Regions from separate parts of the Brevibacillus sp. MER 51 genome, predicted to be linked through region 2. Evidence: riboswitches for the same ligand, from Rfam matches in the RefSeq annotation. Region 2 holds a riboswitch; each other region holds the start of a gene.

The links. Region 2 has a riboswitch for S-adenosylmethionine ahead of M3630_RS14630 (BMP family lipoprotein). Riboswitches for the same ligand answer to the same signal wherever they lie in the genome.
Region 1: it holds a riboswitch for S-adenosylmethionine, as region 2 does, so the genes downstream of both, M3630_RS18350 (2,3-diketo-5-methylthiopentyl-1-phosphate enolase) here and M3630_RS14630 (BMP family lipoprotein) in region 2, are expected to answer to the same signal.
Region 3: it holds a riboswitch for S-adenosylmethionine, as region 2 does, so the genes downstream of both, mtnK (S-methyl-5-thioribose kinase) here and M3630_RS14630 (BMP family lipoprotein) in region 2, are expected to answer to the same signal.

What each region holds. Positions count from the first base shown of each region.
Region 1 is NZ_JAMAUS010000008.1:169,567-171,781, reverse strand. Features, by position in the region: gene M3630_RS18360 (anti-sigma factor) at 1-196, opposite strand, end outside; gene M3630_RS18355 (sigma-70 family RNA polymerase sigma factor) at 196-714, opposite strand; SAM riboswitch class I at 845-1,022, shown strand; gene M3630_RS18350 (2,3-diketo-5-methylthiopentyl-1-phosphate enolase) at 1,108-2,215, shown strand, end outside.
Region 2 is NZ_JAMAUS010000006.1:111,087-113,301, reverse strand. Features, by position in the region: gene M3630_RS14630 (BMP family lipoprotein) at 1-920, opposite strand, end outside; SAM riboswitch class I at 1,120-1,242, opposite strand; gene M3630_RS14625 (methyl-accepting chemotaxis protein) at 1,395-2,215, opposite strand, start outside.
Region 3 is NZ_JAMAUS010000008.1:172,043-174,257, forward strand. Features, by position in the region: gene M3630_RS18360 (anti-sigma factor) at 1-731, shown strand, start outside; SAM riboswitch class I at 828-973, shown strand; gene mtnK (S-methyl-5-thioribose kinase) at 1,107-2,215, shown strand, end outside.

The DNA of each region.
Region 1 (2,215 bases), on a different contig from region 2:
CCGACAGTGTTTCAGGCTGGTTTATTTTCACCTTGTCCTCCCCCGTTTCTTCCCCCAACAAAAGCCTTTCCAACCGCTGTGCGTACTCCACGTCAGCCGCTATTTCTTCCTCGAATAGTTTTGAATCTTCTTCCGCCATTTCCCCACGCAAATAAGCAAGCAGCCTTTGCTCGCGATGATTCTCATCCTTGTTCATCACTGGCTTTCCTCCCTCCACAACTGCCGCATCTTTTGTCGTCCCCGAAACAAGGAACGCTTGACGTCTGCCAGCTCAATCCCGAGTACCTCTGCCATTTCCGCATAGGAAAGCTGCAATGCAGACAACAAAATGACCTGTCTCTGCTTTTCCGGAAGCTTCTCCAAATAGTCGTGGGCCACTTCCCACAGCTCCTGATTCACGACATGCTCAGCCGGATCAACCGCCGAATGATCAGGTCTTTCTGGCAGGGCTTCTACAAACGCAAATCGTTGTTTCGTCCTCTTGCGATAACCATCCACGAAAGCGTGATAGGCCACCTTGAACAGCCAGGGCCGTACTTTTTCCCCACGGTAGTCGTCCAAGGAAGAGAAGGCGCGACAAAAGGTTTCCTGTGTCAAATCCTCTGACAGCTTCTCATCTCGTGTCAGCCGAAAAAGATAGCGGTAAATATCGTTTACATGCAGCTGGTACACATCCTCCAGACCTACTTTCCCAAGCCGTTCACACCCCTTCATCCCTTACCACGAAGGAATTGCCAAAAAGTTTCACCTTGGTCTCATTTTTCTCATAACTTGCTGCACATTCTCTACAAAAACAAAGATTGACTCCTGACAATGAACGTCATATCATGGGGGAAACGAATAACTCTTATCGCGAGCTGGCTGAGGGACTGGCCCTATGATGCCCGGCAACCGGCGCTATACCATGATTCGTACGCTCATAATTGCGTACCTTGGATAGCGAAACGGTGCTAATTCCAACGGATAAGAGTCGAGATCGAGCACTTTGGGCTCGTTTCGGCTACTGACCCGAGAGATGAGAGGAGACGAGACGCTTTCATAGTCGAGAACCGCCTCCCCGCTCAATGGGGAGGCTTTTTTAATAATTCAAGGAGGATTAGGCGTACCATGAGTGAACAACGTATCCTCGTCACCTATCTCACACAAGCAAAAGACTTGAACAAGAAAGCGCAAGCCATTGCTGTCGGCATGACAGTCGGTTCCTGGACGGACCTGCCGCTTGCCAAGCAAGCTGAGCTAGCGCCGTATCTCGGTGAAGCCGTGAGCGCGACACCGATTGCGACACTGGAAAACGGAGAAACACGCGGTCTGATTACCGTTAGCTATCCAACTCGCAATTTTACAGCAGACATTCCATCCTTGTTGACCGGAATATTCGGTAAACTGTCGATGGATGGCAAAATCAAGCTCGTTGACGTTGTTTTCCCTGACTCATTCCTTCAGGCCTTTCCTGGACCGAAGTTCGGCATTGATGGTCTGCGCGAACGTTTAGGGGCACATGACCGTCCACTCTTGATGAGCATTTTCAAATCGTGCCTGGGTCTTCCTTTCGACGATTTGAAGACACAATTCCGAGCACAAGCCTTGGGCGGAGTTGATCTCGTGAAAGATGACGAAATCTTCTTTGCAGACGACCGCGCTCCTTTTATCGAACGGATCAAAGCGTTCAAGCAGATCGCCCAGGAGACCGAAGCCGAAACAGGCAAGCTCGTCCTCTATGCAGCCAACCTGACTGGACCTGTGCATGAGCTGAACGAAAAAGCGAAGCGTGCGGTAGAGGCGGGTGCTGACTGCCTTTTGTTCAACGTGCTGGCGTTTGGCTTCGATGCTCTGCACCGCTTGGCAGCCGATCCTGATGTACAAGTACCGATCATGGCACATCCGGCTTTGGCAGGGGCTTACTATCCTTCACCTGACTACGGTATCGCCACCCCGCTTCTACTCGGCACGTTGATGCGTGTAGCTGGGGCGGATTTGGTGCTCTTCCCGTCTCCGTACGGCAATGTCGCCCTGGACAAAACAGAAGCGTTGCAGCTCGCCAAGCATTTGACTGACCCACTGAATAGTGTACGACGTTCCTTCCCGGTTCCGTCTGCCGGCATTCATCCGGGGCTGGTTCCACAGCTGTATCAAGACTTCGGTATCGATCAAATCGTCAATGCAGGGGGCGGAATCCACGGTCATCCTGGTGGAGCAACCGCAGGAGCAAAAGCTT
Region 2 (2,215 bases):
TCGTGCGTGACATAGGTTACGCCAACACCTTTTTCCTTCAAGCCGTACGCCACAACACCTGGTTTGAACGTTCCTTCTACAAAGGTCTTCACGGTTTCATAAGCTGCCGCGTCAGTCCCTTTCAATTGGGACAGAACAATATGCTCTGGGTCAATCGTGGTACGGTCAACGTCCTGACCTGCTGTGAAGAAGCCTTTTTCCTTCGCTGCTTCGAAAACGCCGAGATCGCCTACTGCTGCTGCACCGTTAATGAAGTCAGCGCCTTTGGAAGCTTGGAGCAAAGCCAACTCCTTCGCTTTTGCCGGGTCAGTGAAGCTTCCTACATAATTGACCATCAGCTCTGCTTTTGGATTCGTCGCTTTCAAGCCCTCTCCGAAGCCAACTGTCCATTTTTTCAACTGCGGAATATCAAGAGCGACAACCATACCTACTTTGTTCGTTTTCGTTGCCAAGCCTGCTGCTGCTCCCACCAGGTAAGCCGCTTCCTGCTCGCGGAAAGTAACACTGCGTACGTTTGGCAAATCTACTACGGTATCAATAATCGCAAAATTACGGTCAGGATTTTCGGTAGCTACTTTTTTCAATGCATCCTCTGATGTAAAGGAAGAAGTGATGATCAAATCATAATTTTCTGCAACAGCTACACGCAGATTTTCTTCAATCGCTCCATGGTCCGTAGATTCGATTGTTTTCACTTCTGCGCCCAGCTCTTGTGCGGCTTTCTTCGCCCCTTCATCCATTTGTTGGAAGAACGGATTTACACCGATTTTCTCGGGCAAAATCAAGGCAATTCGCTTTTTGGCCGCGCCCTCTTGTCCTGCTACTTGTCCTCCTGGCTGATCTGCAGGTGTGCTGGTTCCAGTCGAGCACCCTGTTGCCAATACTGCGAATGTCGTTAATGCCAGCAATAACTTCTTCATGATGTATCTCTCCCTATCCGAACTTTACGTTTTTCTTTATCCTATTAGGTAATGTACGGCTTTTTACCTATTTTTTCAATACTATTTACGAATATTATCTTATAAAATTAATTTATCGTTCGTTTATTCCCCCTCCCCATTTACAAATACACAAAAAAACTCTTCCCGGAGGAAGAGTTTGCGTACGTAGCCGTTCTCTTCCTCATCTGTCAAAACCATGGTACAGGTTTTGCAGGAATTGGCACCTTTCTGTTCATGCATAGACATGATCAGTGGTTGCCGGGCATCATCGGGCCAGTCCCTCCGCCGCTCTTGATAAGGTAGGTGAATATATTCAGTTACAATGGAATTCATTCTAGCAGAACGGTTCAAAAATGCAATTCTTTTTTCCTAATTCCAAACACTTCTAAAAGTGAATAAAAGTTTAAAAACTCGTCTTTTCAGCACCGATTAAATTGGCGAGAAGCACAGCCTCTAATTTACGTGAAAGGTTTGCTGGAGGCGATGCGACAACGTATTCAACTCGCCCAGCTCTTCCGTAATCTCACGCACTTTTTGATGCTGGTTTTCTGCTGTCGCAAACAGCTCTTCTAGGTTGGCTACCGATTCCTCGGTTACCGCTGTAATGGTCGACATCTCGATGGCAACTTCTCCAGAACGCACTTTTACCCGGTCCATGCTGGAGCTTACTTGATCAGCAGCTTCCAGGAAGGCCATCATCCCGGCACGCACGGCTTCGATGGAGGCCACTGTTTTTACGGCCAGCTCTTGGCCTTTTGCAACAGACACTTCCCCATTGCTCATATGCTGCACCGCATTCTCACTTTCCTGGTGGAGTGACTTGAGAATGTCGGTAATTTCCTGCGTAGCTGTCGCGCTTTGTTCTGCCAGCTTGCGTACCTCATCCGCTACAACAGCAAATCCCCGACCATGCTCGCCTGCACGCGCCGATTCAATCGCCGCATTCAGTGCCAAGAGATTCGTTTGTGTCGCGATCTGATTAATAGCGCCGACAATTTCCTCTACGCGATTCGCCTGTCGATTGAGCTGGTGAATCGTAGAGGCTGCCACATTGACTGCCTGTACAATTTGCTCCATCTGCGAGGACAGCTCGTTCATCATCTGAACACTTTCTGTCAGACGACGGTTATTTTGTTGCGATTCTGTTTTCATTGCGTTGGTCTGTGTTGTGACTGCCTCGATTTCCTGATCGATGGATTGAACCTCTTCTTCGATCTTCACCGTAGAATTCGCCTGCGATTCCATACCGACGGCGACTTCCTTGAAGGCTACCA
Region 3 (2,215 bases), on a different contig from region 2:
TTGGGGGGGAAGAAAAGGTCGCGGGTCGTTTTGAGAGTACGAATGTGCTATGGAACGTGAATGCCAAGCCGCAATGGACGAACGGGGTCAGGGAACAGAAGCTGTATTTCCGTTATCCGACAGACGGGGAAATGGGGGATACGGAATCTCGCACTGTACCTGCCTGGACAACGATGGAGAAGCTACCTGAGGGGACCGTTTCTCAGCTCGCGATTTCCTTCGATCACTTCCTGACGTACGAGGAGTACTATGAATTGGTTTCCCGCCATGTCACCTCTTCGGGACAAGATACGGTTTGGTTTGCGGTAGACACAGGGGTGGAGCGAAAGCAAGCAGAAGACGATGGGGCAAATCGATTTCTCGGTCCCGGGTACGTGTGGGGATTTGCGCAGCATGAACTGGATTACGGAGATGCGCCCATTCGGGTAAACGGGGAAGGGGACAGGAGAATGGCCGCCTACTTGGAAGAGATGAAGTACTTATCTGAGCAAGAAGATCTGGCTCGCGATGTCGGCGGATCTTTGCTATTTCGTAGCGACCTTCAGATAGCCGAACGATACAACTACATGCAGCAAAACGGAGTGCGAATCTACGGCGCCGTCCTCACTGGACCTACGAAAGAACTGTTGAAGCTCAAGGCCGAAAAGTCGATAACAGCAGCGTTATTGGGCAAAGTAGACTGGTGGAATTGGGATCGCCCTGCGGCATCGGGAACACAATCCAGCTATTGATAGCAAGGTGCGAATTTTTGCACAAAAGGGTGTTGACATCGTGGAAGCGTTGGTTGTATGATTCAAACTAAATCAAAAACCGAATACGTTTTGGATACCTTATCCAGAGAAGGTGGAGGGACTGGCCCGATGATACCCGGCAACCGACATGACGCCATTCAGACGCGAGGAAGCGACTGATTGACAGGCGACATGCACGGTGCTAATTCCTGCAGAAACAAAAGTGGTCTGGAAGATAAGGGGGACATCAACACGGTTCTTACACGTGACGACAGCGACCTCTTTTCTTCGGGAAAAGAGGTCTTTTTTGCTCTCATGACACAAACAAAACAAGTAGAGATAGAGGAAAAATACGTAGAGGGGAGTTTTGAAATCATGGCATATCGCGCATTGTCTGAACAGGAAGCAGTGGAGTACGTAAAAGCAATACCGGATCTTTTTAGCGAAGGAGCAGAGCTGACCAGCCGTGAAATCGGGGATGGTAACCTCAATCTGGTTTTTGACATTCAGGAGCCGGCAACCGGTAAGAGCGTCATTGTCAAGCAAGCACTGCCTTTTGCCCGCGTCGTGGGAGAATCTTGGCCGCTTACGATTGATCGGGCTCGCATCGAGAGCGAGGCACTCCGCATTCAGCACAAATACGTTCCAGACCTGGTGCCGCAGGTGTATCATTTCGACGGGGAGCTTGCGTTGACTGTCATGGAAAACGTCGGGGACCACATCATCATGCGCAAAGGTTTGATCGAAGGAAAGCGGTACCCACTATTCGCGAAGCAAATTGGCCGTTTTCTCGCGCAAACCTTGTTCTTCACATCCGATCTGGGCGCGCATCCGTACGATAAAAAAGCGCTAGTCGGAACATTCATAAATCCAGAATTATGCAAAATCACAGAAGATCTCGTCTTTACCGATCCATATGAAAATGCGCCTACCAACGATTTCAATCCGTTGATTCGCCGCGAAGTCGAGGCGATCTGGAACAACCGGCCGCTGAAGCTGGAAATCGCCAAGCTGAAATACGATTTCCTTACGCGCTCGGAAGCGCTGCTGCATGGCGACTTGCATACCGGAAGTATTTTCATCACGGAAAACAGCTTGAAAGCAATCGATCCAGAGTTCGCTTACTACGGCCCAATCGGTTTTGACATCGGGGCGGTTATTGCCAATCTGCTGCTCAACTACGCAGGCCAGCACGGTTTGCAAAAAGATCAAGGAGAACGGGAAGCGTACCGCGAATACTTACTGGAAACGGTCGAGGATGTCTGGAATGAATTCGTTTCGCAATTCGTTCAACTCTGGCACAAGCACGCCAAAGAGCGCAGCGCTCATGTCGAAGGACTGTGGCAAAGCTACGTGAAGCGCTTGATTCAGGATACAGCAGGCTATGCAGGCTGCAAAATCTTGCGTCGTGTCATCGGCTTGGCAGGCGTAGCAGACCTGAATGCCATTGAAGACGACCAGACTCGCGCAGAAGCAGAACGTCT